DNA from 3 places in the Amycolatopsis sp. WQ 127309 genome. Region 1 is predicted to be linked to each of the others. Evidence: riboswitches for the same ligand, from Rfam matches in the RefSeq annotation. Region 1 holds a riboswitch; each other region holds the start of a gene.
The links. A riboswitch is a leader RNA that binds a small molecule or an ion and turns the genes downstream of it on or off. The one in region 1 is predicted to bind S-adenosylmethionine.

Region 1 (10,032 bases):
CGCGAGGTCGACGAGTTCCTCGACTCGGCCGAGGACCAGCTCGCCGCCCGCTCGGGCCGCGCCCCGGACCTCCCGGGCGCGCGCACCTCGGCGGAAGCCACCGCGGAGCGCGCCACCCCGCCCGCCGAGCTGGCGGACCACCTCCCACAGCGCTAGAGCGGCACCTTCACGTGAAAGTGCCGCCCCCAGGTGGGCACTTTCACGTGAAAGTGACGCGTCAGGCGTCGGCGTTCTTCTTGATCCTGTCCGCGAACTGGGTGGCCGTCGCCGCGCGCTTGACCTTGCCGGACGGCGTCTTCGGCAGGCTCCCCGCCGGCAGCACGACCACCGCGTACGGCCGCATGTCGACGGCGTCGCGGACCCGGGCCGACACCTGCTTCACCAGGTTCTTCTCGGCCTCGGCGTCACCCGCCAGCTTGGACTCCAGGACCACCGCGAAGCGCTCGCGACGGCTGCCGGCGTCGATGCGCACGGCGACCGCGTTGCCCGCGCGCACGCCCTCGACCGACGTGGCCGCGCGCTCGATGTCCGTCGGGTACAGGTTGCGGCCGCCCATGATGATGACGTCCTTGCGCCGGCCGCAGATGACGATCTGGCCGTCGATCAGGTAGCCGAGGTCGCCGGTGTCGAGCCAGCCGTCGGCGTCCTGGGTGTCGAGCGGCCCGTTCATCGTCAGGTAGCCGGGCGTCACGGCCTCACCGCGCAGCCGGATCTCGCCGACCTCGCGCTCGCCGAGCCGCTCGCCCTTGTCGTCGACGATCTCCGCCTCGAGCCCGTCGAGCGGCCGGCCGAGGACCGCGAACGAGCGGACGCCGTCGGTGCCGCGCCGCTCGTCGCCCTCGGGCACCGGCACCGCGCGGTTGCCGGCCTCGAGCGCGTCGGCCTCGACGACGTCCAGGGTGAGCCCGGTGAACAGCGGCGCGAACGACACCGCGAGCGTCGCCTCGGCCATGCCGTAGGCCGGGAAGACGCACTCCGCGGGCATCTTGAAGCGCGTGCCGGCGTCCACAAAGGTCTGAACGGCGGTCTCGTCGACGGGTTCGGCGCCGTTCAGGGCGATCCGCAGCGTCGACAGGTCGTAGGCGTCGTCGTCGTCGACGCGGGCCATCCGGCGCCCGACGATCGCGTAGGCGAAGTTCGGCGCCGCCGTCGTCGTGCCGTGGTACTTCGTGATCAGCTCGGGCCAGATCAGCGGCCCGGACAGGAACTCGACCGGAGTGATCTTGACCAGCTCGACGCCGAACGTCATCGGCACGGTCAGGAACCCGACCATCCCCATGTCGTGGAAGGTCGGCAGCCAGGACACCATCACGTCGGTGTCGAAGTCGAACTCCGCGCGGTCGACCATGGCCTTGACGTTGGAGTACAGGTTGCCGTAGGTGATCCGCACGGCCTTCGGGTCGGCGGTCGACCCGCTGGTCAGCTGCAGCAGCGCGGTCTCGCCCTCATCGGTGACGACGACCTCGGCGAGCGGCTCGGCGTCGGCCAGCTCGTTGATGAGCTTGAAGCCGATGCCTTTCTGCTCCAGCACCGGCGCCAGCTGGTCGAACGGCTCGCCCAGCAGCACCAGGTCCGACCCGATCATCCCCAGGATGCGCACGGTGTCCTCGGCCCACTCGGCGAGGTCGGTCCGCGGGGTCGGCTGGTGCAGCATGGTGACGCTGCCCCCGGCGAGCCACACGGCCTGCACGGTGGGCGCGATCAGCACCGGCGCCGCGGCCAGCACCGCGACGGCCCCGCCCCGCTCGAACCCCGAGGCGACCAGGCCACCGGCGATCCGCCGGGCCCGTTCGTGCACCTCACCCCAGGTCCGCCGGACCGGCTCCTTCGGCTCCCCGGTAACCATGCCACGCTGCTGACCTCGCCCCGCCGCGGTGGCGACGAGCGTGTCCACGAACCTGCTCATGCGCGTCAGATTACTGTCTGGGCGTCAACACCCGCCGACCAACGCGGAAACCGGCCCGAGGCACCTGCGCGCAAAGCCGTGAAGGCCTCCTTCCCGGCCGTAAGAGCCGGGAAGGAGGCCTTCACGGCTTTCAACGTACGGCGCCGGTCACTCCAGCAGCTCGGACGTCTCCAGCCAGCGCGCTTCGACGTCCTCGATCTCGCCCTTGACGCCCTTCAGCTGGGCGTTCAGCTCCATCAGCTTCGCCGGGTCCGTCGCCGCCTCGAGCAGGGCCGTGTGGAGCTTCCCCTCCTTCGAATGCAGCTGGTCCAGCTTGCGCTCCAGGCGGCCCAGGTCCTTCTGCGCCGCGCGGAGGTCCGCCGCCGACTTCTTGGCCTCGGCCTTCGCCGCCGTCGGGGCCGTCGCGCCCGCCGGTTCCTTGGCGAGCGCCCGGCGGTTCAGGTACTCCTCGATGCCGCCCGGCAGGTGGGTGATGCGGCCGTCGCCGAAGAGGGCGACGATCGTGTCGCAGACGCGTTCGACCAGGTAGCGGTCGTGCGAAACCACGATCATCGTGCCCGGCCAGCCGTCGAGGAGGTCTTCCAGCTGCTGCAGGGTGTCGATGTCCAGGTCGTTCGTCGGCTCGTCGAGGAGCAGGACGTTCGGCTCGGCCATCAGCAGCCGGCACAGCTGCAGCCGGCGCCGCTCGCCGCCGGACAGATCGCCGACCGGCGTCCACTGGCGGGCCTGCGGGAAGCCGAGCTTCTCGCCGAGCTGCGACGCCGTCATCTCCTGCTTGCCGAACACCACGCGCCCGGCGACCTGCTCGATCGCCTGCAGCACCCGCAGGTCGGCGGGCAGGTCGTCGAGCTCCTGGCGCAGGTGCGCGAGCGCGACGGTCTTGCCCTCGATCCGGCGCCCGGTCGAGCCCTCGACGTCGCCGCCGAGCAGCTTGAGCAGCGACGTCTTGCCCGAGCCGTTGATGCCGACCAGGCCGATCCGGTCGCCGGGGCCGACCCGCCAGGTGACGTGGTCGAGCAGCGTCCGCTCGCCCACCGCGTACGTCGTGTCTTCCAGCTCCAGCACGGTCTTACCGAGCCGCCGCTTCGCGAACGCCATCAGCTCGACGGAGTCGCGCGGCGGCGGGACGTCCGCGATCAGCGCCTCGGCGGCGTCGATGCGGTAGCGCGGCTTCGACGAGCGCGCCTGCGGGCCGCGGCGCAGCCACGCCAGTTCCTTGCGCGCCAGGTTCTGCCGCTTCTCCTCGGCCGTCGCGGCCAGCCGCGCCCGCTCGGCGCGCGCGAAGATCCAGTCCGCGTAACCGCCTTCGTAGCTCTCGACGCGGCCGTTGGCCACCTCCCAGGTCACGCTCGCGACGGTGTCCAGGAACCACCGGTCGTGCGTGACGACCACGACCGCGATGCGCCGGGTCAGCAGGTGGTCGGCGAGCCACTGGACACCTTCGACGTCCAGGTGGTTGGTCGGCTCGTCGAGCACGACGAGGTCGAGCTCGCCGGTCAGCGCGGCGGCCAGCGAAACCCGGCGCCGCTCACCGCCGGAGAGGTTCGCGGTGGGCGTTTCGAGCCCGATCGCGGTGATGCCCAATCCGTCCACAATGGACCGGACGCGCGCGTCGGCGGCCCATTCGTGCTCGGCGCCGTAGCGTTCGAGCACGACCTCGCCGACGCTGCTGCCGTCCGGCAGCTCGGTGCGCTGGGTGACGACGGCCATCCGCAGGCCGCCGACGTGGCTCACCCGCCCGGAATCCGGCGCGGCGAGTCCGGAAAGGACTTCGAGGAGCGTGGTCTTGCCGCCGCCGTTGAGACCGACGACGCCGATGCGCTGCCCGGCCGCGACGCCCAGCGAGACGCCGTCCAGCAGTGGCTTCACCCCGTAGGACTTGCTCACCGCCTCCAGGTTGACCAGGTTGGCCATGCGCTCAGCCGATCCTTTCCACGATCGTGAACCGGGTCGCCACGACCAGCGTCGTGTCGTCCACGGTGAATTCGGGATCTCCCAGCTCGGCGCGCACTTCGGCCGTGTGCCAGAAGGAGGCGTGGTCCGCGCGCCACTCGGCGACGGTGGTGAAACCCTCACCTTCACCGACCGCGTGCGCGAGGTCCACTTCGGACAGTCGGACGATCCGCACTTCGCGGATCTCGATGATCGCGACGCCCTTGCCGGCGGAGTCGACGACCAGTTCGCGCTCGCCCGCCACGGGCGGCGCCTCGCCGTCGGCTTCGTAGCCCGCGAACAACGCGGACGTCGTCGTCTTCGTGCCGTCGAGGATCGCCCCGACGAGCTTGTCCCGCAACGGCCCCGGGAACGCGAACTCGGCGCGCTTCACGCGTGCACCCGCGGCGGCGACGGACGCGGTGCGTCGTCCCCGCCGACCACGCGCGCTCCGGGCACCGGGCCGTGGGCCACGCGGACCGTGCGGCACACCCCCGCGCCCGACAGCTCGGCCGCGACCTCGACCGCCGCCTGCGCGTCTTCACAGAGGAACGCGCACGTCGGGCCGGAGCCGGAGACCGTGCCCGCGAGCGCGCCCGCGTTGACGCCGGCCCGCAGCGTGCGGCGCAGGCCCGGGCGCAGCGAGACCGCCGCCGCCTGGAGGTCGTTGCCCAGCAGGAGAGCCAGCTGACGCGGGTCGCCCGAGGCCAGCGCCTCGGCGACCGGCGTGTGCGAGCCGATCCGCGGCGGGTTGCCCTCCGCGCGCAGCCGGTCCAGCTCGCCGAACACCTTCGGCGTCGACAGGCCGCGCTGGTCGAAGGCCAGCACCCAGTGGAACGTGTGCCGCGACAGCACCGGGACCAGCTGCTCGCCGCGGCCGGTGCCCAGCGCCGTGCCGCCGTAGAGCGCGAACGGGACGTCGCTGCCCAGGCCGGCGGCGATCCCGGCCAGTTCGTCGCGCGTGATCTCGAGGTTCCAGAGGGAGGCGAGCCCGACGAGCGTCGCCGCCGCGTCGGCGCTGCCGCCCGCCATGCCGCCGGCGACCGGGATGCCCTTGCGCAGCACCACGCGGATCTTCGGCTCTTCGGTGCGGCCGACGTGCGCGGCCAGCGCTTCGACGGCGCGCCAGGCCAGGTTCGTGGCGTCGGTGGGTACCGAACCCTCACCCTCGCCGTAGATCTCCAGGCCCGGGTCGTCGGTGACCGCGACGGTCACCTCGTCGGTCAGCGACAAGGCCTGGAACACGGTCACCAGCTCGTGGTAACCGTCCTCGCGCAGGTCGTCGACCGCCAGGTGCAGGTTGACCTTGGCCGGGACCCGGACGGTGACTGGGGGCGGGACTACAGCGAGCACCCGACCAGCCTACGTGCCCGCACCGGCCGGCTTCCCGTCAGGAGAAAGGACGTCGAGCGCGACGGCGAGCGCGACGTCCGGCGGCGTGCCCGGGCCACCCTCGGCGCTGTTGAGCTGGACGGCCACGAGCGCGAGCCGGGCCCGCAGATCGGACTCGGGGTCGGCCGAACCGCCGCGGAGCCGCTCGTGCAGCCGCAGCATCCGATCCGCCAGGCCCGCGCCGGCCGCGATCGCCTTCAACGCGGACGTGTTGCGCTGGACCAGGCCCATCACCGGGCCGAACCGGGTCTCGACCAGCCCGGCGTACGCGGTGAGCAGCTCGGCCGGGCCCGTTTCGCGCGCCAGGAGGTCGTCGAGCGCGGTCCCCCAGTCTTCGAGGAGGCTCGAGACGATGTCCTCCTTCGTGCGGAAGTGGTAGTACAGCGCGGCTTTCGTGACGTCCAGCCGCTCGGCGATCTCCCGCAGCGAGCTGCCCTCGTAGCCCTGCTCGGCGAACAGTTCGAGCGCGACGCGCTGGATGCGTTCGCGCGTGTCGGTGCGCCGCCCGGCCATGCCTCACTCCTCAACTTGCTTGACGGCCGACTAGCGATGACTTACCTTCGGCATTGCTAGTCGGCCGTCAAGCAATGCATCCAAAGCCTACTCGACACGACCGTCGTGAACTTCGCGCTGCCCTCGGCGCAGCGCGCGCTCGGCATGTCCGACACCGGCCCGCTTCGGGCCGCGGCCGCTGCTGGCGGGCGGGCTCTTCGTGCTGGCGGGCGGGTTGCTGCTGGACACCCGGTCGACGCCGGATTCGTCGTACGCCGCGGTGATCCTGCCGATGCAGCTGCTGCTGGGCCTCGGCGCCGGGCTGTGCATGCCGGTGGTGCTGAACGTCGCGACCCGCGACGTCGGCGCGCGGGACGCGGGTGCGGCATCGGCGTTCGTGACGACGTCGCAGCAGGTCGGCGCGTCACTGGGGACGGCGACGCTGAACACGATGGCCTGGGCGGCGGCCGGTCTCACGACGTCGACAGCGATCGTCCACGGCTACACAACAGCCGCGGCCTGGGCGGCGGCCCTGGTCGGCGCGGCCGCCCTCACCGCGCTCCTGCTGCTCCCACGCGGCACCCGCTGAAAGCCGTGAAGGCCTCCTTACCGGCCATAAGAGCCGGTAAGGAGGCCTTCACGGACGTTCGGGGTCAGGCCGCGGCGACGCCCTGGGGGCCGCGCGCGGTGTGGGTGACGTGGCCGCCGCGCTCGGCGACCCACGCCAGCGCCGCGTCGGCCCGCTCGCCGCGGACGCCGAGGCGGAACCGGCCGACCGGGGTGTCGCCGATCCGGGTCAGGCCGCCGCCGATGGTGGCGAACTCGACGTCGAAGCGGCCCGCGGCCTCGGGCAGCAGCGCGCCGACCGAAGCGAAGCCGACCAGCACGACGTCGACCGAGCGGTCGTAGCGCGAGGACTGCGAGCGGGTGGTCTCGATGGCGGGCAGCAGCGCCTGCGCGGTGCGGCTGACCGGGTTCGAGATCAGGTCGAGCACGGAGCCACGCTCGACGACGGTGCCGTCTTCGAGCACTGCGACGTCGTCGCACACCCGGCGGACGACGCTCGCGTCCGGCGTCGTGATCACGATGGTGACGCCCAGTTCGGCGCGGGCCCGGTCGAGCACGGTGAGCACCGCGCCGGCCTCCTCCGGGTCGATCCCGGCGGTCGGGTCGTCGGCGAGCAGCACAGCGGGGGCCGCGGCCAGCGCCTTCGCGACGGCGACGCGGCGGAGCTGCCCCTCGGTGAGCTCGCCGGGACGCTGCGCGGCGCGCGGGGTCAGGCCGACGAGGTCGAGCAGCGAGCCGACCTTGCTGCGGCGCTGCGGGCCGTCGACGCCCAGCTGCTCCAGCGGGGACGCGATGTTGCCGGCGATGGTGCGCTCGGCGATCAGCTCCGGCTTGGTGCCGACGACGCCGAGCTGGCGGCGGATCTCGCGGAGCCGGCGGCCGTCGAGGGTGCCGGTGTTGAGGCCGTCGAGCCGGACGACACCGCGGTCCGGCCGCTCCTGCAGCGCGATGCACCGGGCGAGGACGGACTTGCCGGAACCGGCCGGGCCGACCACGCCGAACAGTGAGCCGGCCTGGACGTCGACGCTCACATCGCGCAGCGCGACGACCGGATTTCCGTTGAGGGCAAAGGACTTGGACAGGTTTTCGACGGTGATCACGAAGGCTCCAGAAAACGGGGCGCGCAGAGAAGCGCGTCCGGCCGCAAGCGAGTGTCCGTCCTCTATGGACGGTGCATGAAGAAGAGGTGTGACGGGTCGAGCAAGCTCAGTTGGAGCGTCGACATGCGGTCACGGAGCGGCGACCCTCGTCGACAACGCGGCGTTTGGTCAGCAGCAGCGGGCGAGCAACCCTCTTCATCGGGACGGCCTCCATCGGTCCTGGCGGTAGCACCTGCCCTGCGGAGGGTGGTTGCTGCGACTTCGGCGAGCCAGGTCTCTCAGTCGCTCGGGATGGACGTACTGAGTAAAACCGATCCCGAGGAGCGAAAGCAAGCCTGTTGGGCCAGATCACACGACTGGAGGTGTCCGAATCGCGGGAACAGCACTCAGGAAGACTTATTTCGCCGCGACGCGCACGCTCCGGCGTCGGCGGGCACCGTCAGTTCCACTGAGGACGTGTCACCGGACGGCGGCGAGCCGGGCGAAGTCGTGCACGTCCAGCTGCTCACCGCGGGTCTTCGGGTCGATCCCGGCGGCCACCAGCAGCTCGCCGGCCCGCTCGGCCGACCCCGCCCAGCCGGCGAGCGCGGCGCGGAGGGTCTTCCTGCGTTGTGAGAACGCGGCGTCCACGAGACCGAACAGCCGATCCCGGTCCTCGGACGCCGGCGTCTCCCCGCGCTCGAACGCGACGAGCGCGGAATCGACGTTGGGTACCGGCCAGAACACCGAGCGTGGCACCGCGGCGACCTTGCGCGCCGGGCCGTACCAGGCGAGCTTGACGCTCGGGACGCCGTAGATCCGGCTGCCCGGGCCCGCGGCCATCCGGTCGGCGACCTCGGTCTGGACCATCACGAGGCCGGACTTGAGGGAGGGCACCTCGGCGAGCAGGTGCAGCACGACCGGCACGGCGACGTTGTAGGGCAGGTTGGCCACGAGCGCGGTGGGCGCGGCGGGCAGGTCGGCGTTCGAGACGCGCATGGCGTCGGCCTCGAGGACGTCCAGCCGGCCCGCGACGTCCGGCCCGCGTTCGGCGACGGTCTTCGGCAGCCGTTCGGCGAGCTTGCGATCGATCTCGACGGCCACGACCCGCGCCCCGGCGGCGAGCAGCCCGAGCGTCAGGGACCCGAGCCCGGGCCCGACCTCGAGGACGACGTCGTCCGGCCCGAGGTGCGCGAGGTCGACGATCCGCCGCACGGTGTTGGGATCGTGCACGAAGTTCTGCCCGAGCTTCTTGGTCGGCCGCACGTCCAGCTCGGCCGCCAGCCCGCGGATCTCGGCAGGTCCCAACAGTTCAACCACCGGACGAGCCTACCCAGGACAACCCGGCCCCCTCTGCACACCCGCCCGGAGTCCCACACCCAGCGGGTCGACCCACGTACCCAGCCAGTCGACCCACCTACCCAGCCAGTCGACCCACGTACCCAGCGGGTCGACCCACGTACCCGGACGGTCGGCTCGCGTCCCCAGAGGGTCGGCTCACGTGATCGGAGAGTCAACTCGCGTGATCAGCAGGCCGACACGCGTGATTGAGCGGTCGACACACGTGATCACAGGCGGAACCGACGTGATCAGACCCGTGACTCGCGTGATCAGACCCGTGACTCGCGTGATTGGAGGCGGATCTCGCGTGATCCGGACACGCGAAACGGCCCCCGCCGCTAGGCGGGGGCCGTTTCGGAAAGGAAGTCAGGCCTTCTTGCCGCAGACCGGCCAGGCGCTGTAGCTGCCGCCGCGTCCGGCGCGGACCTTCTCCGCCACCGCGATCTGCTCTTCACGCGAAGCCTGGTTCGGCAGCGCCGCGTACTGGGAGCCGCCGTAGGCGTTCCAGGTCTGCTTGTCGAACTGGAGGCCGCCGTAGTAACCGTTGCCGGTGTTGATGGCCCAGTTGCCGCCCGACTCGCACTGCGCGATGCGGTCCCACGCGGAGCCGTCGCCGATGTCGGGGGTCGCGGCCTTCTTGGTGCCGACGTGGATGATCTTCGGCTTGGCCGGAGTGATCACCTGCTCCGACATCGACTGCCGCGAGACCTCTTTGCCGTTCTTCTGCGTGACCTTGTAGGTCACCATCTTCTCGCCGGGCGTACCCGGATCCTCGACCTGGGTCTTGCCCTTGTCGAGGTCCGGGTCGTCGACCTTCTGCTCGGGCGGGTCGATGGTCTCCTTCTGGTTGACCATCGAGACGCCGGTGCGGCTGATGTGGACCTCGGCGCCGTCGGTCAGCTTGACGTCCAGGCCGCCTTCGGCCGCGTCCTCCGGGCCCAGGGTGAGCTTGTACTCGCCCAGGAACTCCTTCGTCGTGACGGCAGTCGTCGTGACCTGCTTCGGCTCGTTCGCACCGTCGAAGAGCGTGAGGTGCTTGAGCGTCTTGATCTGGACGGTCGCGCCCTCGAGCGGCAGTTCGCCGTCCTTCGGCATCGACATCCACGTGCCGGCCTGCTCGGCCTGCTGCATGCCGAGCTGGGACAGGGCGTCGCCCAGGTGGGTCGCGCGGACCCAGGAGGTGCGCTCGGCGCCGTCCACGACCAGCTTCAGCTGGCGGCCGCGCTCGAGCTTGATGACGCCGCCGTCGCCGACCTCGGCCTGCGGGGACGGGGAGAGCGAGTCGTGCGCGCCGACGGACAGGCCCGCGTCCTCCAGCACCTC
Region 2 (10,032 bases), 2.0 Mb from region 1:
CTCGGCCAGCCGGGAGTCGATCGCCGCGATCCGGTCTTCCGCCGACGTGATCAGGACCTCACGGGTGACGCGGTCTTCGGCCGACAGCCCGGCCGGGTCCAGCGCGCGGGCGCGCTCGGCGAACGCCGCGAGCCGGGTGCGGTGGGCCTGTTCGGCGGCGGCCGTGACGTCCGGCAGCCCGGGCTCCGCCGGGCGCGTGCCCAGCAGCGCGGGCATCAGCGGATCGGCGGCGTACAGGGCTTCGACGAACTCGTCGGCGAGTTCGGTGACCGCGGTCATGGGCAGGACCCCCAGCGTCGATGGTGTGCTCGTTCGCGACCCTAACGGAGATCACCGACAGGAACGCGCGCTCGCCGCCCGGGGGCGGACGGCCTTCGACGCGACCGGACGGGCGAGGCGGTAGCGTGCACCGAGTGGCTGTGACCGATCCCGTGGATACCCGCCTGCTCGCCGCGCTCGCCGAGCTGGGCAAGGCGGCCGTGCACGAGCTCGCGGCCAAGGTCGGCATGGATCCCCGCGAAGTCGCCTACCGGCTGGTCGCGCTGTCCGGCAGCGGGCTGCCGCTGCTCGTCGGCGTCGAAAGCGACCCGAACGGGCTGCGCGCGGCCATCGCGGGGTCGCCGCCGTCGTGGGCGAACCGGCCACCCGGCTCGCAGCAGTTCCCGGCCCAGGCCCCGCCGTCGCAGCCGGTGCCGATGCCACCGCCGAACGCGCAAGGGGCGCCCTCGGGCCCGTACAACGTCCAAGGCGCGCCGTCCGGGCCGTACAACGTCCAAGGTGCGCCCTCAGGGCCGTACAACGTCCAAGGTGCGCCCTCGGGGCCGTACAACGTCCAGGGCACGCCGTCCGGGCGCTACCCCGGGCCGCCGCCCCGGCCACCACAGCAGCAGCAGTTCGCCCCGCCACCCCCGGCGCGGCCCGACCCCGTGGTGAGCACGTGGGGCGTGCCGCAGACGGCGTCGTGGGCCCGCGGCGACGAGCCCGCGCGCCCGGCCGGCGCGCCCGGCGGCAAGAAGGGCCGGCTCGGCGAGGTCATGGAGACCCAGGGCCTGGAGGGCGAGCAGCTGACGGTGCAGCTGCTCGAGGTCCAGGACCCGGCGGACTTCCTGTTCGGCGCGGCCGGCTACCGCCTGGAGGAGGGCGAGCGCTCGGTGGTCGTCCACACGGAGATCACCAACCGCGGCGCGATCCCGTTCGCGTCCCTGCCGGACAACTACCTCGAGCTGCTCACCGTCGACGGCAGGACGATCGGCAAGGCCCCGGTGTCGCTGACCTCGCGGCCGCCGCACAAGATCGGCGTCAAACCGGGCGAAACCCTGGGCGGCCACACGGTGTACGTCCTGCCGGACACGACCCGGGTGGTTTCCGTCCGCTGGAGCCCGCGGCCGGAACCGGACGAGCGCACCGTGATCTGGTCGATCGAGGACTAGTAGCTCTCGTCCTGCAGGATCTTGAGGGCGTTGGCCAGGTCGTCCGGGTACTCCGACTCGAACTGGACCCAGCGGCCGTCCGACGGGTGGGCGAAACCGAGTGTCTTGGCGTGCAGCCACTGGCGGTTCAGCCCCAGCTTGCGGGCCAGCACCGGATCCGCGCCGTACGTCAGGTCGCCGACGCACGGGTGCTTCAACGCCGAGAAGTGGACGCGGATCTGGTGCGTCCGCCCGGTTTCGAGCTTGATGTGCGCCAGGGACGCGGCGCGGAACGCCTCGACGACCTCGTAGTGCGTCACGCTCGGGCGGCCGCCCTGGACCACCGCGAACTTGTAGTCGTGGCGGGGGTGGCGGTCGATCGGGGCGTCGATGGTGCCGCGCGTCGGGTCCGGGTGGCCCTGGACGATCGCGTGGTAGCCCTTGTCGACCGTGCGTTCCTTGAACGCGCGCTTCAGCACGGTGTACGCGTGCTCGCTCTTGGCCACTACCATCACGCCGGTGGTACCCGCGTCGAGCCGGTGCACGACGCCCTGGCGCTCGGCCGCGCCGGACGTCGCGATGCGCAGGCCCGCCGCGGCGAGGCCGCCGACCACCGTCGGGCCGGTCCAGCCCGGGCTCGGGTGCACGGCGACGCCGACCGGCTTCGAGATCACCACGATGTCGTCGTCGTCGTGCAGGATCCGCATGCCTTCGACCGGCGCGGCGACGACCTCCACCGGGTTTGCCGGCTCGGGCAGCGTGACCTCCAGCAGCCCGCCCGCGGCGAGCCGGTCAGACTTGCCCGCCGGGTGGCCGTCGAGCAGCACGTCGCCGGACTCGGCCAGCTCGGCGACGACCGTGCGGGACAGCCCGAGCATCTTGGCGAGGCCGGCGTCGACCCGCATCCCGTCGAGCCCGTCGGGCACCGGGAGCATCCGCGAGCTCACGCCTGGTCCTCCTGCTGGGTTTCCGCGGCCGGTTCGGCCTGCTTCTTGTCCTTGGCCTTGTCCTTGGTCGACGTGCCGTCGTAGTCCTTGCCCAGCAGGGACAGCAGCACGATCAGCGCGCCGCCGACGCAGATCGCCGAGTCGGCGATGTTGAAGATCGCGAAGCCCTTGCCGTTCGGGGCGAACGCCGAGATGAAGTCGACGACGTGGCCCTGCAGCCCGCCGGGCGCGCGGAAGATCCGGTCGGTGAGGTTGCCCAGCGCGCCGGCCAGCACCAGGCCGAGGCCGATCGCCCAGCCGATCGAGCGCAGCCGCCGCGAGATCCAGATGATCGCGATGACGACGGCGAGCGCGACCAGCGCCAGCACCCACGTCATGCCGGTGGCCATCGAGAACGCGGCACCCGGGTTGCGGATCACCTGCAGGTAGATCAGGCCGCCGAGGATCCGGACCGGCTCCTTGCCTTCCAGGTTGGCGGTGACCAGGTTCTTCGTGATCAGGTCGATCGCCCAGAGCACCACCGCGACGGCGAACACCCAGCCCACCCGGCGCTTCGGCAGCGTCGCCGCCGTCGCCGCCGGGGTTTCCGGCGTCTCCTGGACGGGCTCGGGCACCGCCTCGGCGGCGGCGTCGGTGTCGGGTTCTCCAGCGCTGGACTCGGTGCTCACCGGTCCATTGTCCACGCCTGGTCAGGGTGCCCCGGCGGCAGTGTCGCGGGGACGCCGCAGGAGGACCGCGAACGCGGCGGCGAACAGCACCCCCGCCGCGCTCGGCGCCCCGGTCACCGGCGTCGAGAACACCAGGCTGACCAGCGCGAACACCAAGGCGACGGCCACCAGGAACCAGCTGCGCTCGTACGCCGCCGTCACCAGCGTGACGACCGCCATCACGAGCTGGGCGAACCCCGGCGGGAACCAGAGACGCCGTCCCTCCCCCATCGGGGCACGAGAGCGGCGAACGCCCCGGCCACGAGCACGGTCGCGGAGAGCAGCGCCCCCGGCAGGTCCGCGATCACCACGGCCACCGCGCCGGCGGCCACGGCCACCGCGAGCACCAGCGGACTGCGTTCGTACCAGGCGACCAGCGCGAGCCCGAGCGTCGCCAGGAGGGGGCCGCGGGTGGCCGCGTCGAGACCGAACTGGCTGAACAGCAGCAGGTCCAGCACCGGGACGGCGAGCACGACGGCGGCGATCGACGTCACCACCGCCCTCGCGCGCAGCCCGCCCGCAACGGCGTAGGAGACCACGATGGCGAGGAACGCCGCGATGAGCGCGTACTGCCACGCCGGGCCGGCGCCGCCGGTGTAGGCCACGACGGTGTCATCGAGGCTGAGGAACCGCGCTTCGGTGCCGTAACCGTCGATCGTCAAGCCGAACAGGCCCACGTAGCCGGCGGTCGCCGGCGGCAACCGCGCCGTCAGTTCCGCGGTGACGGCCGACCGGTGGAACAGTTCGGCCGTCACCAGGACCAGTTCCGCTAAACCCGGCAACGCCAACGGAATCCACTGCCGCCCCATCGGCCCAGGCTAACGCTCAGCAGAACGGCGGCAGCTCCCGCGGGTCGCCGACCGGGGCCCAGCGGCCGCCCGCCTTCGTGTACCCCCAGCGCGCGCCGCGGGCGACGATCTGGCGCAGCGCCAGCAGCACGCGATCCACGTGCTCCTCGGTGCTGCCCAGGCCGAGGCTGACGCGCACCGCCTGCTGCCCTTCACCGCCCGTGACGCCGATCAGGCGCTTGGCCGCGATGTGGGCGCAGAAGGCGCCGTCGCGGACGCCGATGCCGTACTCCGCCGAGAGAACCGCCGCGAGCCAGCCGGGGTCGAAACCGGCGACGACGAAGCTGACCGTGCCGACGCGGTCGACCGGCGCGTCGAACAACCGCAGCTCGGAGCAGCCCGGGATGCCCTCGAGGCCCTTGCGCAGCCGGACGAGCAGGGCCTGCTCGTGCGCTTCGACGGCGGCCCAGTTCCGGCTCAGGGTTTCGCAGGCGACGCCGAGCGCGTACACGCCGACGGTGTTGGGCGAACCGGCTTCGTGCCGCTCCGGGCCGGTGTTCCAGACGACGGCGTCCTCGGTGACGAGCTTGGTCGCCCCGCCGCCGGCGAGGTACGGGCGGGCGGCGCGCAGCCAGTCGGCGCGGCCGATCAGCGCGCCCGCGCCGAAGGGCGCGTACAGCTTGTGGCCGGAGAGGGCGACGTAGTCGACGTCCAGGTCCTGCATCGCGATCCTGCGGTGCGGCGCGAGCTGGGCGGCGTCGAGGGCGATGCGGGCGCCGTGCCGGCGGGCCACCGCGGCGATCTCCGCCACCGGAAGCAGCTCACCGGTCACATTGGACGCTCCGGTGAGGACCACCAAACGCGGCCCCTGCGGGGATTCCGCGAGGGCTTCGTCCACAGCGGACACTGCAGCGAGCCGGGTGCGCGGGGTCGGCAGGCGCCGGACGTTCGGCCCCTGCCACGGCAGCAGCGCGGCGTGGTGCTCGGTGTCGAACACGATCACCGCGGTGCGCGGCGGGAGGCTGCGGGCGAGCAGGTTGAAGGAGTCGGTGGTGTTGCGGGTGAACACGACCGTGTCGGTCCGGCGCGCGCCGACGAAGCTGCGCAGCGTGGCGCGGGTGCGCTCGTAGAGCTTGGTGGAGACCTGCGAGGCGAAGCCCGCGCCGCGGTGGACGCTGGCGTACCAGGGCAGGAACTCGTCGACGGCCACGCGGACGGCGTCGAGACAGGGCGCGCTGGCCGCGTGGTCGAGATTGGCGTAGCCGATGTCTCCGCCGGTGACGAGCGGAACTCGCAGCGAGGCACCAGCGACCGTGGGAATACCTTGCGACGCAAGGGTTTCCTGGGTCTGTGTGCTGGTGCGGTCGATGGCGAGAGTCATCGTTAGCCTCCTCGGCGTTCCGGGGGGCCCCGGCGAGGGGCCCGCGCTTGCCGGTCGCACGGCGCGACCGGCCCGGTCTTCACCCGGGGCACCCCACCGCGGTAGGAGGGTTGCCGGCCAGCAAGCCGGGGCTTGACGCTGGCACTCATGACCTGATTCAAAAGGTAACCGAGAATCGGCGTGACGACCAGCCCCCACAGCACATTCTGAGACACCGACCACAAGTCGAGCAGGAATGGAGAAGCGTCAGGGCTTCGCGCGGAAACGGCCCGGGAGCTGCGTCACGGCGTGGTCCGAGAGGTGCGTGGCGGTGCCGGTGTACTGGTCCGCGCCCGCCGTGAACAGCCAGCCGCCCAACGTCTTCCCGTCGATCGGCTCGCCGTGCGCCGCCGCGACGGTCGTCGAGACCTGGCTGTAGGCGAGACCGTCCCAGTCGGCGGCGTCCGGCAGCGTCCACAGTGTGAAGTGCACGTGGGCCCCGGTGCTGCTGCCACCACACGGCAGGGCGTTGCCGGTCGAGCCGAGCACGTCGCCGGCCTCGACCTGCTCACCGTCGGTGACCTTGATGCCTTCCATGTGGTAGTACCCGGTGCGCCACCCGCCGGCGTGGTCGATGGTCACCCAGTCGCCGCCCGCGCAGTGCTGCAGGTGCACGGTCCCGGCCAGCGGCGCCCGCACGGTCTTGTCGGCCGGGCTGAGGTCGAGGGCGTTCTCCACGCCGGTGCTGCCGTCGTCGGAGTGGATGCCGGCGGAGTACACCTGCTGGCCGGCCTTGAACGGCAGCGCCAGCACCGGAAAGGGCCCCACCTCGGCAGCCGCCCCCGGAGCGGCGGCGAGCCCCACACCCAGGACGATCCCCGCGACCAGCCCGGCCCCACACACGTATCGCTTCGTCACCCGGCGTACTCCTCTGGCTCTACGTTCACCCATTCGAGGTAATGAATGGAGCGCAGAGTAAGCCAAAAGAGGGAACGCGGGGAAGATCAGGTGAGGTTTTTGTGAGGATCACTCACCCTCGCGGGAGAAGATCACCAGGTCGACGCGAAGAGCGGACAGGCACCGGACAACCGCCCGGCCCGAACGCAGCCCCCACCACTCCCTGGGGGGCGTCCCCTGTCCAGTCTACCGCCACTGACCTGCAAAAACGTGAGTGCCGGAAATCTGTGGACAACTGAAGTGGATGTGGACAACTCGCGCCCGGCCGGGCTCGCGACCGCCGAGCGCAGCAGACGGCACGGTGGCTAGGTGGGCAACCCGCGATCGACGCCGCGCTAGCAGCAAGCGAGCCGACGCGGACGGCCCGGCGGCGAGGCCGAGCCGAGTGGACACGGTTCCGCCCAACCCGCGAGCGACCAGCGGCCCGATTCGCCGCGCCAACGAGCCCAGCGGACGGCGCGATGACCAAGCGGGCAACCCGCGATCGGCCCCGCTCACCGCAAAGCCGACGCAGGCGGCATGGCGACCAAGCGGGCCACCCGCCGATCGACCCCACTCGCCTCAAGCAAGCCCAGCGGACGGCACGGTGGCCCAAGCAGGCAACCTGCGATCAGCCCCCGCTCACCTCAAGCAAGCCGACGCGGCGACACACCGGCGAGACCGCGCATCCGATCAGCCACGACCCGCAGGCAACCCAGCGGCCCGACCCCGACCACCAGCCGACCCAGCGGGCGACACCGCTGCGAGACAGAGCGGACGCCAGCCGGCAAACCGCGAACCGCGTCAGATACCGGACTCGCCGCGCCAGCGGGCCAGGCGGCCGGCGCGGTCGACCGCGCGCAGCCGGCGCTCGGCGTCGTCGCGGGCCGTGGCCGTCGTGACCACCAGGAGCTGGTCGTGCTCCTGCAGGCGGCTCGTCTTCTGCGGCGTGAAGCCCGAGCCCGCGCGCACGACCAGGCTCACCGTCGCGCCCACCGGCAAGCGCAGCTCCGAGAGGTAGACGCCGTGCAGCTTCGAGCCCGGCTGGATGCGGACCTGCAGCAGCTCGGCGCCCAGCTCGTCCAGGGGCGCGGAGTCGACGTCGATCTCGTACGCCTCGGACTTCTTCGACAGGCCCAGCCAGCGCGCGAGCGGGCCGAGGGTCGCGCCCTGGAGCAGCGTCAGGACGATGACCAGCACGAACACCGCGTCGACCAGGCGCTGGGCACCCGGCAGGCCTTCCGACAGCGGGATCATCGCCAGCACGATCGGCACCGCGCCGCGCAGGCCGGCCCACGACAGGAACGCCTGTTCCCGCCACGGCAGCCGGAACGGCAGCATCGAGAGCACCACCGAGATCGGCCGGGCCAGCAGCAGCACGACGGCGCCCGCGACCAGGCCCGGCACCAGCGTCTCGAGCAGCCGGCTCGGCGACGCGAACAGCCCGAGCAGCACGAACAGCCCGATCTGCGCCAGCCAGCCCAGGCCTTCGGCGAACGACAGCGTGTCCGAGCGGTGCGGTAGCCGCGAGTTGCCCAGGACCAGCGCCGCGACGTACGTGGCGAGCAGGCCCGACGCGTGCAGCAGCTGCCCGGACGAGTACGCCACGACGCACACCGCGACCGTGGCCAGCGGGTACAGACCGGTCGCCGGGAGCGCGGCGCGCCGCAGCGCGATGCCGCCGAGCCAGCCGAACGCCAGCCCGATCGCCAGGCCCGCCGCCAGTTCGTAGACCGCCAGGAACGGCAGCGTCCAGTCCACAGTGGTGCCCTCGGCCAGCACCACGACGGCGATGTAGGCCGGCGCGTCGTTGATGCCGGACTCCAGCTCCAGCGCGCCCACCAGGCGCTTGCCGATCCCGGCCGTGCGCAGCACCGAGAAGACCGCCGCAGCGTCGGTCGACGAGAGCACCGCGCCCCACAGCAGCGCGAGCCGCCAGTCGAGGCCCAGCAGCCAGTGCAGGGCCGCGCCGGTGACCGCGATGCTGACCACGACGGCCACTGTGGACAGTACGATTCCGATGCCCAGCGAGGGTTTCACCGCCGACCACCGGGTCGTCAGCCCGCCTTCGGCGAGGATCATGACGAGCGCGGCGAGGCCGAGCGACTGGGTCAGGCCGGGGTTGTCGAAGCGGATGCCGAAACCGGCTTCCCCCAGTACGACGCCGATGCCGAGGTAGAGCAGCAGCGAGGGCAGGCCGAGCCGGATCGAGACGCGCACGGCGAGCACGGAGGCGAGCAGGACGACACCGCCGACGCCGAGCAGCACGGGAAGCTGGTCCATGCCGCCTCCCTCCCGAGTGCTGTGGGGCCCTCAGAATAGTGAAGCGGCCGGGTTAACTCCTTCGTGTACCACTGGGACGAGTCGGACAACCGGTGTGTTAAGGCCGGAGCAACGCCAGATCGACGCCGAGCGCGGCGAACGGTTTCTCAGCCGCGGGCAGCACCTTCACCGCGCGATGGCCTTCGGCGGCGACCCAGCCGGCGTCGACGGCCTTGCCGAGCAACGCCGCGGGCAGCGACCCGGCGAGGTGATCGCGGCGCTCCGTCCAATCCAGACAGTCGCGCAGCAGGGCGCGCCGCCCGTCCGGCACCGGCACGCCCAGCTCGGCGAGCACCTCCTGGCCGCGGCCGGTCAGCGTCAGCCCGGCGTCGGTGCTGACCAGCCCGGCGGCGAGCATGCCGTCACGCAGCGCGACGCCGACCTGCCCGGCCAGGTGGTCGTAGCAGGTGCGCGCGAACCCGAGCCGCCGCACCCGCACCGACGACCTGAGCCCGGTCACCGGCCGGTGCTCGGCGTGCTGGGCCAGGTGCTCGATCAGCTCGGCGACGCGCGGGTCGGCGATCCGGACGTAACTGGCCCGCCCCTGCTTCACGCGGGCGACGAACCCGGCGCCGACCAGCCGAGTGACGTGCTCACTCGCCGTCGACAGCGCGATCCCGGCCGCCTTGGCCAGCTCGCCGACCGTCCACGCCCGCCCGTCCAGCAGGACGAGGCACATGGTGGCGCGGCTCGGGTCGGCGAGCACCGCGGCCACCTCCGCCAGCGCGATCGTCTCCATGTCCCCACGGTACGACCCGCCGGCTTCGGTGGCCGCCGAAGCGTCAGACGCCCTTGAGGAACTTCGCGGCCAGCTGGACGGCCGGTCCCGAGTCGTTCGAGTTCTCCAGGACGACGGCGAAGGCGACGTTCCCGCGGTAGCCGACGAACCAGCCGGTGGCCTGCTGCCCGTCGCCGAACTGGGCGGTGCCGGTCTTGCCGAACACGCTCCCGGCGCCCGCCGCCGCCTTGCCGGTGCCGCTGGTGACGACCGCGCGCATCATCTTCCGGACCTCGCCCAGCACGGACGCGGGCGGCGGCGAGTACCCCTTGACGACGACGGTGTCGAGGTCGTGCCACAGCTTCGGGGTGATCGCCTTGCCGCTCGCGACCGTCGCGGCCATCATCGCGCCGCCGAGCGCGCTGGCCTGGATCCGGCCCTGGCCGAACCCGTCCTCGACCTGCTCGTCCTTGCTCGCCGCGGGCTCGACCTTGCCGAGCTCGGTCTTGAGGCCCGGGATCTCGTAGTCGGCGTTGAGGCCCAGCTCGTTCGCCGCTTTCACGAGCCCGTCCGCGGGCAGGTTCAGCGCGAGCTGACCGAACGTGGTGTTGCAGGAGCGCGCGAACGCCGTCTGCAGGTTCGTCGCGCCCAGCTCGAAGCCCTCGTTCTTGACCGTGCGCGTGCCGATCGTCGCGACGCCGGGGCAGTCGACCGGCGAGGCCGCGTTGAGGCCGCTCTGCTGGATCGCCGCGACCGAAGTGGCGATCTTGAACGACGACCCCGGCTCGTACAGCCCGTTCAGGGCCTTCGGCGAGAGGCCGGCGGCCGCGTTCTGCGCGACGGCG
Region 3 (10,032 bases), 1.7 Mb from region 1:
ACTACAACGCCGCCGGGCGGATGCAAGGTCACCTGGACTCGGCGCTGACCCCGGTCGGCTGGAACCAGGCTCGCTTCGCCGTCCCCGCGCTGGCCCGGTTCTCGCCGGACCTCGTGATCGCCTCCGACCTGCGTCGCGCGACCGACACGGCGACCGTGCTCACCGACGCCATCGGCGTCCCGCTGCGCATCGACAAGCGGCTGCGCGAGACGCACCTGGGCGAGTGGCAGGGGAAGACCGGCGCCGAGGTCGACGCCGAGTACCCCGGTGAACGCGCCCGCTGGCGCACCGACGCCACCTGGGCCCCGCCGGGCGGCGAGAACCGGCTCGACGTCGCCGAGCGCGCCGGCGAGGTCGTGTCCGACCTGCAGCAGGCCAACTCCGACGTCGGCGACACCGTGCTGCTGGCCGCCCACGGCGGGTTGATCATCGCCCTCACCGCTGGCCTGCTGAAGCTGCCGGTCGAGATCTGGCCGTCCCTCGGCGGGATCGCCAACTGCCACTGGGTCGAGCTCGGCCTGCGTGACGGCAAGTGGCGGCTGCACGCCTACAACGCGGGGATGACCGGCTAGCCGATGGGGCCACACCTGGTGGTGTTCGGCGACTCGCTGAGCTTTCACGGCCCCGAGGGGCCCTGCGCCGCGGACGAACCGCGGCTGTGGCCGAACATCGCGGCGGCGGCCCTCGGCGGCACCGCCGACCTGGTCGCCGGGATCGGCTGGACCGCCCGCGACGTCTGGTGGTCGCTCACCGGCGACCCGCGCGTCTGGGCCGACCTGCACCACGTCGACGCCGTCGTGCTGGCGATCGGGAGCATGGACACGCTGCCCTCGCCGTTGCCGACCTACCTGCGCGGCGGGCTGAAGTACCTGCGGCCCGATCCGGTGCGACGGGTGGCGCGCAAGGCTTATCTCGCCGCGCAGCCCCGGCTTTCGGTCGCGTTCCGCGGCCGTCCGCGGGTGCTGCCGGTGAAGCTGACCGTGCAGTACCTCGACACCGCCGTGGAAGCGTTGCGTGTCCTGCGTCCCGAGCTGCCGATCTTCGGGATGCTGCCGTCGGTGCACCGGGCCGCGGCCTACGGCGGGGTGCACACCGCGCGGCCGGGCGCCGAAGCCGCGATGAGGGCCTGGGGCGAGCGCGCCCGCGTACCGTTGCTGGACCTGAAAGAGGTCGTCGGCGAGCACGTCCTGAGCGGCGCGGGCAACCCGGACGGCATGCACTGGGGCTGGGCCGGGCACGCCGCCGTGGGCGAGGCGATGTCCGTGTTGCTGGCCCCGATAGCGGCCCCCGGCCACGTAGGCTGACGGCGTGTCGGTCGCCGTAGTCACGGATTCCACCGCCCACCTGCCGGAGGGGTTCGCCGAACGGCACGAGGTCCGGGTGGTGCCGCTGCACGTCCTGGTCGACGGCGTGGTGTCGCTCGACGGCGTGGAAACCGGCCCGGCGGCGGTCGCCGAGGCGATGAGCCAGCGCAAGATCGTCACGACGTCCCGGCCGACCCCGGCCGAGTTCGCGAAGGAATTCCGGGCGGCGCTCGCCGACGGCGCGGACGCGATCGTCTCCATCCACCTTTCCCGCGAGCTGTCGGGCACCTGGGAAGCGGCGGTGCTGGCGGCCCAGGAGGTCGGGCCGGACCGGGTGCGCGTGGTCGACTCGCGCACGACCGCGATGGGCCTCGGGTTCGCCGCGCTGCACGCCGCGGACGCCGCCGCGGCCGGCGCGGATCCGAAGGCGGTCGAGGCGGCGGCGATGACCGCGGCCAAGTGCTCCTCGACGTTGTTCGTCGTGGAAACCCTGGAGTACCTGCGCCGCGGCGGCCGGATCGGCCCGGCGGCGGCGCTGCTCGGGACGGCGCTGGCGGTGAAGCCGGTGCTGCACATGTCCGACGGCCGGATCCTGCCGCTGGAGAAGGTCCGGACCATGAACCGGGCGATCGCGCGGCTGGTCGAGCTGGCGGCTCGCGCGGCGGACGACGACGACGTCGAGCTCGCCGTCCACCACCTCGCGTCGCCGGACCGGGCGGTCGAGCTGGCGAACCGGCTGGAAGAAGCCGTGCCGCGGTCGGCGGGCTGCGTGGTCTCCGAGCTGGGCGCGGTGATCGGCGCGCACACCGGCCCCGGCGTGCTGGGCGTGGTCGTGCAGCGCACGGTGCCGGCCCGGCCGGACGCCTGACCCTCCAGCATCTCATCCGGGTACGACGAAAACCGCCGTTCCCGGGCCCGGCCGGCGGCATCCGTCCACAACACCCCACTTGTCCACAGGACGCGGCGCCACCCCTGTCGCCCGCCTCCCCGCGGCCCCTAACGTCGATCGTGTGTTCGAGCAGCCCGCCCGGGATCCGGGCCTCCCCGTCAACGACCGGCTCGCCTGGCTGGCCGACCAGCTCTCGCCCGACGCGAGCACGGTCGGGCCCGGCGGCCGGTTGGTCCGGCGCTGGCTGCCGGGTGGAGCGACCGGCGCGGGCCGGCGCCGCTGGGCGTTCGCCGGTGTCTTCGTGGCCGTCGTGGTGCTCGTCCTCGGCTCGGTCGCGCTGCTGGGCGACCGTCCGGCGCCCGAGCCACCGCCTCCGCTGCCCAGCGCGAAACCCGCGGCCGAGGCGCCGGCCGCACCCAAGGCCGGTCTCGTCGTCAGCGTGATCGGCCGCGTCCGGTCGCCCGGCCTGGTCACCGTGCCCCAGGGATCCCGGGTCGCCGACGTGCTGCGCGCCGCCGGGGGAACCGACCCCGGCGCGGACCTCAGCGCCGTGAACCTCGCCCGCAAGGTGACCGACGGCGAGCAGCTCGCGGTCGGGATCCCGGCGCCCATCGCGCCGCCCGGTGTCTCCGAAGGCGGCGGCGGGAAGGTCGACCTCAACGCGGCGAGCCCGGACCAGCTGGACACCCTGCCCGGCGTCGGCGAGGTGATGGCCAAGCGGATCGTCCAGTGGCGCGCGGAGCACGGCGGCTTCACGAAAGTCGAGCAGCTGCGCGACGTCGACGGCATCGGCGAAAGCAAGTTCGAGAAGCTCCGCGAGCAGGTGACGGTCGGATGAACACGATTCCCGCGACCGACACCCGGCAGGACATGCGGCTGGTCCCGGCGGCGCTCGCGTGCTGGCTCGCTGCACTGGCCGGGCTGCTGCTCGGCTGGTGGACGGCGGTCGCCGTCGGTCTCGCCGCGGCCGTGCTCGCCGGGGTGCTGCTCTGGCGGGCGCGTGGCCGGTCCCGGGTGTTCGGCGCTGCGGCGGCGCTGCTGGTGCTCGGCCTGGTCGCCGCCGGTCCGATCGCCTGGCGGATCCACGACGCCGAGCGTGACGGCCTGCGTGCGGCCGCGGCCCAGGGACTGCCCGCGACGCTCACGGTGGTCGTCGCGGAACGGCCGAAGCCGGTGCGGAGCGCGGGGTACGCCGATCGGCAGGCGGGCGCCCGGTCCGTGGTCCTGTCCGCCGACGTGCGCGCGGCGTCCGTCGACGGACAGCCGGTCGTCTCGTCCGGGCGGGTCCTGCTGCTCGCGCCCGTCGCGGACTGGGTGGGCGTGCTGCCGGGGCAGGAAGTCCGGGTGGCGGGCCTGCTGATGCCACCTCGTGGCGCGGACCTGACCGTTGCGGTGCTGTCCGTGCGAGGCCCGCCGGGTGAGCCGGGCCCGGCGCCGTGGTGGCAGGAGGCCGCGGCCGGACTGCGGTCCGGCCTGCACGACCTGAGCCAGACCCTGCCGGAGGAACCCGCGGGACTGCTGCCGGGCCTGGTCCTGGGCGACACGAGCGGGTTGTCCCCTCGGATCGAGCAGGAGTTCGTCACCGCGGGGCTTGCTCACCTGACAGCGGTGAGCGGCGGAAACCTCGCCGTGGCGTGCGGCGCGGTCCTGCTCCTGCTGCGAGTGCTTCGGCTGGGCCCGCGGTTGTCGGCCGTGGCGGCGGGCCTGTGCCTGGCCGGGTTCCTGGTCCTGGTCGGTCCCGAACCGAGTGTGCTGCGCGCCGGGGTCATGGCGGCGGTCGCGTTGCTGGCCCTGGCACTGGGACGGCGGGGCTCGGCGCTGCCCGCGCTGGCCTTCGCGGTGTGCGTGCTGGTCGTGGCGGATCCGGCGATGGCCACGGACTTCGGGTTCGCGTTGTCGGTCTTCGCCACCGCCGGGCTCGTCCTGCTGGCTCCGCGCTGGGCGGGTGTACTGGTCCGCCGCGGCGTCCCACCGGGCTTCGCCGAAGGGCTGGCGATCCCGCTCGCCGCCTTCGTGGTGACGGCGCCGGTGCTGGCCGGGATGGCGGGCACGGTGAGCCTGGTGTCGGTGGTGACCAACGTCCTCGCCGCGCCCGTCGTCGCCCCGGCGACGGTGCTCGGGGTGCTGGCGACGGTCGTCGGGCCGTGGTGGCCGGGCGGCGGGGCGTTCCTGGTGCACCTGGCCGGCCCGGAGGCCGAGTGGCTGATCTTCGTGGCGCGGCACGGCGCGCGAGCCCCGGGCGCGGTCGTTCCCTGGCCCGGCGGCTGGGCGGGCGCATTGCTCGCGGCGGCCGTCCTCGCGGTGCTCGTGTTCGCCGCGCGGTACCGGCGGGTCCGGCTGCTCCTGGCGGTGCTGATCGTCGGCGCTTTGCTGGTGTTCGTGCCGGTGCGGGTGCTCGCGCCCGCGTGGCCGCCGCGGAACTGGGCGATGGTCGAGTGCGACGTCGGCCAGGGTGACGCGGTCGTGCTGGCGACGGCCGAGCCGGGGCGGGCCGTGGTGGTGGACACCGGGCCCGAGCCGGGGCCGGTCGACGAGTGCCTGCACCGGCTGTCGGTCGACCGGATCCCGTTGCTGGTGCTGAGCCACCTGCACGCCGACCACATCGGCGGGCTCGCGTCGGTCTTCGACGGCTGGTCGGTCGGCGGGATCGCCGTCGGGCCGGGGCGGACGCCGGAGTGGGCGTGGCGGCAGGTCGCTGCGGAGGCGTCCCGCCGCGGCGTGCCGCTGGTGGAGCTGAGCCCGGGCGAGCGGGTCGACCTGCCCGGGCTGGCGCTCGACGTGCTCGGGCCGCGGTACGTGCCGTCGCGGCCGGCCGGCCGGCAGGACGGCACGACGATCAACAACAGCTCGGTCGTCCTGCGGGCGGAAACGGCCGCCGGCCGGGTGCTGATGACGGGAGACGTCGAACTGGCGGCCCAGTCGGACCTGCTGGCCGACGTCGGAGACCTGAAAGCGGAGGTGCTCAAGGTGCCCCACCACGGTTCGCGGTACTCGCTGCCGGCCTTCCTCGCCGCGGTGGCGCCGCGCGCGGCGCTCATCAGCGTCGGCGCGGGCAACACCTACGGCCACCCGAGCAAGTCCACAGTGGACACCTTGACGGCGCTGGGTGCCTTGGTGACCCGGACCGACGTCGACGGCGACACCGCTGTGGTCCCGGACCCGTCAGGCCCGGCGATAGCCCGCCGAGGCGAACCGCGCGGCCCGCCCCACCGCTGACTTCCGTTGCCCGGCAACGCGTTCCCGCCGGGGCGGGCGTGGCTCGCCCCGGCGGGGAGACGTCAGTAGCCGAGGGCCTTGTTCACGGCCGCGGCCGAAGCCGGCACGGTCGCCTTGGGGCCGACGTGGTTCTCGATGGCGTCGAGGGTCTTGAGGCCGTCGCCGGTGATGAGGAGGACGGTCTCGGCGTCCGGGTCCAGCTTGCCCGTCTCGATGAGCTTCTTCGCCGTGGCGACGGTGACCCCGCCGGCCGTCTCGGTGAAGATGCCCTCGGTGCGGGCCAGCAGCCGGATGCCTTCGACGACCTCTTCGTCGGTGACGTCTTCGATCGAGCCGCCGGTGCGGTTGACGATGTCGAGCACGTACGGGCCGTCGGCCGGGTTGCCGATCGCCAGCGAGCGGGCGATGGTGTCCGGCTTCACCGGCTGGACGACGTCCTGGCCGGCGCGGAACGCGGCCGAGACCGGCGAGCAGCCGGTGGCCTGGGCGCCGAACACCTTGTACGGGCTGGCGTCCACGAGGCCGAGCTGGCCCAGTTCGCGGAAACCCTTGTCCACCTTGGTGAGCTGTGAACCGGAGGCGATCGGCACGACGATCTGCGGCGGGATCCGCCAGCCGAGCTGCTCGGCGACCTCGAAGGCGAGTGTCTTCGAGCCCTCGGAGTAGTACGGGCGGACGTTGACGTTCACGAAGGCCCAGCTCGGGTGCTCACCGGCCAGCTCGGTGGCGAGCCGGTTGACGTCGTCGTAGTTGCCGTCGACGGCGATCAGGTCGCCGTCGTACACCGCGGTGGTGAGGATCTTGGCGCGCTCGAGGGACTTGGGGATCAGCACGACCGACTTCCAGCCCGCGCGCGCCGCCGCGGCGGCGACGGCGTTGGCCAGGTTGCCGGTCGAGGGACAGGCGAGCACCTCGAAGCCGAACTCGCGGGCCGCGGCGAGCGCGACGGCGACCACGCGGTCCTTGAAGGAGTGCGTCGGGTTGCCGGTGTCGTCCTTGACCCACAGGCGCTTGAGGCCGAGCTCCTTGGCCAGGCGGTCGGCGCGGATCAGCCGCGTCGAGCCGGGCTCGGTGTTCGGGATCTCTTCGATGTTGGACGGAACTGGGAGGAGCTTCTTGTAGCGCCAGATGTTCTTGGGGCCGGCCTCGATGTCTTCACGGCGGACGCGGCCGAAGTCGTAGGCGACCTCGAGCGGCGAGAAGTCTTCGGCGGAGACGAACTCGGGGGCGAGCGGCTGCCGGTGGCCCTCTTCCTTCGACACCAGTTCGACGGCCGGTCCGAGATCCGGGGTCTTGGTGGTGGAGGTCGTGCCGAGGGTTGCGGTCATCGCGAGGTTCCTTCCTCATCTGCCCCGCCGAAGCGGGCCGGAATTGGCACCGTGGTCGTCAGCTATCCCGCGATCGCGGGATGACAGGCTGTACGCCGGTTGCCGGGGCTTCGTCGGGCCGTTCCCTCTGCCCCTCTGGATGAGCGGTATTCAGTTGTCGGAGCGCGCGAGAAAGCGCGCCGCCTCCAGGACACCGTACGACATGGCACTCGGGCCGTGCCATGGTGGCCGCTCGACATCACCGGAGCGGGCGCACGAAGCAGCAAGTGAGAAGATTCCCGGGTGACCGCGCAAGCCACCGCCCCGGCCCCGCTCCACCTGGTCCTGGGTGAGGAAGAACTGCTGATCGAGCGGGCCGTCCGCGAGACGCTGGCCGCGTCCCGCGCGATCGACGCGACGGCCGAGCTGACGCGGGCCCGGGTGTCCGATCTCACAGCTCCCGAGCTGGCCGAACTCGTCAGCCCGTCGCTGTTCAGCGAAGGCCGGGTGATCGTCCTCGAGTCGGCGCAGGACATCTCGCAGGAGCTGGCCGACGCCGTGACGTCGTACCTGAAGGACCCGGCGGCCGGGATCGTGCTCGTCGTCGTGCACACCGGCGGCGGGCGCAGCAAGGCGGGCAAGACGCTCCCGGCGGTGCTGAAGAAGGCCGGCGCCGAGGTGACGGAGTGCCCGAAGCTGACCAAGCCCGCCGAGCGGGAGCAGTTCGTGCGCCACGAGGTGCGCCGGGCGGGCGGCAAGATCGACCCGGCCGGGGTCGCGGCGCTCATCGACGCCGTGGGCTCCGACCTGCGGGAACTGTCCTCGGCCGCGATGCAGCTCGTCGCGGACGCCGGCGGCGTGGTCGACGCGGACGCGGTCCACCGCTACCACCGCGGCCGCGCCGACGTGACCGGGTTCGCGGTGGCGGAGAAGGCGGTGAGCGGCGACCGCGCGGCCGCGCTGGAGTCGCTGCGCTGGGCGATGCAGCTCGGCGTCCCGTACGTCCTGGTCGCCGACGCACTGGCCGACGCGGTCCGCACGATCGCCCGCGTCTCCGGCGCGGGCCGCGGCAACCCGAACCAGCTGGCCGGGGAGCTGGGCATGCCGCCGTGGAAGGTCCGCAAGGCCCAGGGCCAGTCCCGCGGCTGGAACCAGGACGGCCTCGCCACGGCGATGCGGGTGGTCGCCCGGCTGAACGCCGAGGTCAAGGGTGTCGCGGCGGACCCGGGTTACGCGCTGGAACGCGCGGTCCTGCAGGTCGCGGCGGCCAAAGGCGACCGCTGAACATGAAGAAAGCCCCGGCCGGGGCCGGGGCTTCTCCAGAGATCAGTTAGCTCAGAGCGAGTTGACGCGCTTCGCGAGCGCCGACTTCTTGTTGGCGGCCTGGTTGGCGTGGATGACGCCCTTCGAGACGGCCTTGTCCAGCTTCTGGGCGGCGTCGCGCTGCAGCTCGACGGCCTTGGCCTTGTCACCGGAGTCAGCGGCTTCGCGGACCTTGCGGATCGCGGTCTTCACCGAGGACCGGATCGCCTGGTTGCGCTGACGCGCCTTCTCGTTCGTGGTGATGCGCTTGATCTGCGACTTGATGTTGGCCATGAGGCGCTCCTGCTTTCACTCGGTGAGATTCGCCGCCGCGCTGGTGTGGCCCCGCTGAAGCGGGTTTCCTCCATGACGGAATGCCGCACGGCAACGAGCAGCAACTTTAACAGCCCGGCCCCGGCCCGCCGCGAGCGCGTCCGGCCGGGCGTGGATCACCGGGAGTACGGTGGGCGGCGGCAGTGCCTAGGGTTCCGTCACCGGTCCGCCCCAGCCAGCAGGACAACCAGGATCCGGTGGGTCTGGTCCGAGCGGCACCATCGGCGGGTCCGGAAGGCCCGCCGTTCATCTGACGGGGCAAAAGCCTGGAGGACCCGGGTTTCGCGCGCGCGAAACCCGTAAGGGGTCCCTGTGAACACCACCGCACTGTCCTTGGTCGTCGTGGCGGCCGTCGTGCACGCCGCGTGGAACCTCGCCGCCAAGCGGGTCCGCTCCGGCGGCACCCAGTTCGTCTGGCTCTACTACACGGTTTCCGCCGTCGCCCTGCTGCCGGTGACGGTCGTGCTGGTGGCCGTCGAGCCGCAACGTCCACAGTGGAGCTGGCTGCTGGCCGCGGCGGGCACGTCGGTGCTGCACGTCGCCTACGGCATCGTCCTGCAGCGCGGCTACCGCGTCGGCGACCTCTCCGTCGTCTACCCCGTCGCGCGCGGCACCGGGCCGCTGCTGTCGGTGCTGGCCGCCGTCCTCGTCCTCGGCGAACGGCCGGGCTGGCTCGGCCTGCTCGGCGCGTTCCTGGTGATCACCGGGGTGCTCGTGATCAGCACCGGCCGCCGGGGCGCCGCCGCTGACGACCCGGCCGCGGCCAAGGCCCGGCGCGCCGGGATCTTCTACGGCGTCCTGACCGGGGCCGTCATCGCCGGCTACACGCTCTGGGACGCGCACTCGGTGACCGGCATCGGCATGCCGCCGATCGTGTACCTCGGCCTCGGCACGCTCATCCAGAGCGCCATGCTCCTGCCGAGCGCGCGGGCGGGCCGGTCCGAGGTGACGCGGCTCTGGCGAGAGCAGCGGCGCGAGGTGCTGATCGTCGGCCTGCTGTCGCCCGTCGCCTACATCCTCGTGCTGTTCGCCCTGACGATGGCGCCGGTCAGCCTGGTGGCGCCCGCCCGGGAGCTGAGCATCGTGCTGGGCGGTCTCGCCGCGTGGCTGGTGCTGGGCGAGCGCGACGCCGTGCGGCGGCTCGCCGGGTCCGTGATCGTGCTGTCCGGCATCGTCGCGATTGCGGCGGCCTGAGGACCTCCGGTAGGGATGGTCGGATGGAAGTCCTGAAGAGCAGGCTGCTGATCCGCCCGCGCGACGCCGAGGCGTCGACCGCGTTCTACCGCGACACCCTCGGCCTGGCCGTGGAGCGTGAGTTCCCCGGTGGCACCGTGTTCTTCCTGGGGCACGGCTCCCTGGAGGTGTCCGGCTCGGGCGAGGCGGGCGCGTCGCCCGACCTGGTGCTCTGGGTGCAGGTCCGCGACCTGGCCGGCGAGCTGACCGAGCTGAAGGCCAAGGGCCTGACGCCGGTGCGGGACGCCCAGCGCGAGCCCTGGGGCCTGGACGAGGCCTGGATCGCCGATCCGGACGGCACGCGCATCGTGCTGGTCGAGGTGCCGGAAGGACACCCGATCCGCACGGACACCCGCTAGGCGGGCTTGACGGCCCGCAGCTGCGCGGCGAGCGCGGTGAAGCCGGGCGGTTCCCAGGTCCACGTCTGCAGGTCGGCGAAGCCCGCTTC

Region 2: it holds a riboswitch for S-adenosylmethionine, as region 1 does, so the genes downstream of both, MUY22_RS46435 (aminotransferase class V-fold PLP-dependent enzyme) here and MUY22_RS06125 (methionine ABC transporter ATP-binding protein) in region 1, are expected to answer to the same signal.
Region 3: it holds a riboswitch for S-adenosylmethionine, as region 1 does, so the genes downstream of both, thrC (threonine synthase) here and MUY22_RS06125 (methionine ABC transporter ATP-binding protein) in region 1, are expected to answer to the same signal.

What each region holds. Positions count from the first base shown of each region.
Region 1 is NZ_CP095481.1:1,417,715-1,427,746, forward strand. Features, by position in the region: gene MUY22_RS06090 (DivIVA domain-containing protein) at 1-156, shown strand, start outside; gene MUY22_RS06095 (fatty acyl-AMP ligase) at 218-1,906, opposite strand; gene MUY22_RS06100 (ABC-F family ATP-binding cassette domain-containing protein) at 2,054-3,820, opposite strand; gene MUY22_RS06105 (ASCH domain-containing protein) at 3,825-4,232, opposite strand; gene MUY22_RS06110 (4-(cytidine 5'-diphospho)-2-C-methyl-D-erythritol kinase) at 4,229-5,191, opposite strand; gene MUY22_RS06115 (TetR/AcrR family transcriptional regulator) at 5,201-5,743, opposite strand; gene MUY22_RS06120 (hypothetical protein) at 5,943-6,311, shown strand; gene MUY22_RS06125 (methionine ABC transporter ATP-binding protein) at 6,376-7,389, opposite strand; SAM riboswitch class I at 7,597-7,687, opposite strand; gene rsmA (16S rRNA (adenine(1518)-N(6)/adenine(1519)-N(6))-dimethyltransferase RsmA) at 7,849-8,688, opposite strand; gene MUY22_RS06135 (resuscitation-promoting factor) at 9,076-10,032, opposite strand, start outside.
Region 2 is NZ_CP095481.1:10,508,495-10,518,526, forward strand. Features, by position in the region: gene MUY22_RS46405 (DUF885 family protein) at 1-279, opposite strand, end outside; gene MUY22_RS46410 (AsnC family protein) at 414-1,430, shown strand; gene MUY22_RS46415 (RluA family pseudouridine synthase) at 1,427-2,356, opposite strand; gene lspA (signal peptidase II) at 2,353-2,970, opposite strand; gene MUY22_RS46425 (hypothetical protein) at 3,046-3,294, opposite strand; gene MUY22_RS46430 (hypothetical protein) at 3,243-3,818, opposite strand; gene MUY22_RS46435 (aminotransferase class V-fold PLP-dependent enzyme) at 3,889-5,232, opposite strand; SAM riboswitch class IV at 5,271-5,385, opposite strand; gene MUY22_RS46440 (M23 family metallopeptidase) at 5,479-6,129, opposite strand; gene MUY22_RS46445 (potassium/proton antiporter) at 6,952-8,430, opposite strand; gene MUY22_RS46450 (helix-turn-helix transcriptional regulator) at 8,528-9,208, opposite strand; gene MUY22_RS46455 (penicillin-binding transpeptidase domain-containing protein) at 9,252-10,032, opposite strand, start outside.
Region 3 is NZ_CP095481.1:10,852,140-10,862,171, reverse strand. Features, by position in the region: gene MUY22_RS48250 (histidine phosphatase family protein) at 1-572, shown strand, start outside; gene octT (diglucosylglycerate octanoyltransferase) at 576-1,304, shown strand; gene MUY22_RS48240 (DegV family protein) at 1,309-2,172, shown strand; gene MUY22_RS48235 (helix-hairpin-helix domain-containing protein) at 2,315-3,031, shown strand; gene MUY22_RS48230 (ComEC/Rec2 family competence protein) at 3,028-5,409, shown strand; gene thrC (threonine synthase) at 5,472-6,737, opposite strand; SAM riboswitch class I at 6,750-6,883, opposite strand; gene holA (DNA polymerase III subunit delta) at 7,020-8,000, shown strand; gene rpsT (30S ribosomal protein S20) at 8,052-8,312, opposite strand; gene MUY22_RS48210 (DMT family transporter) at 8,664-9,545, shown strand; gene MUY22_RS48205 (VOC family protein) at 9,569-9,943, shown strand; gene MUY22_RS48200 (class I SAM-dependent methyltransferase) at 9,940-10,032, opposite strand, start outside.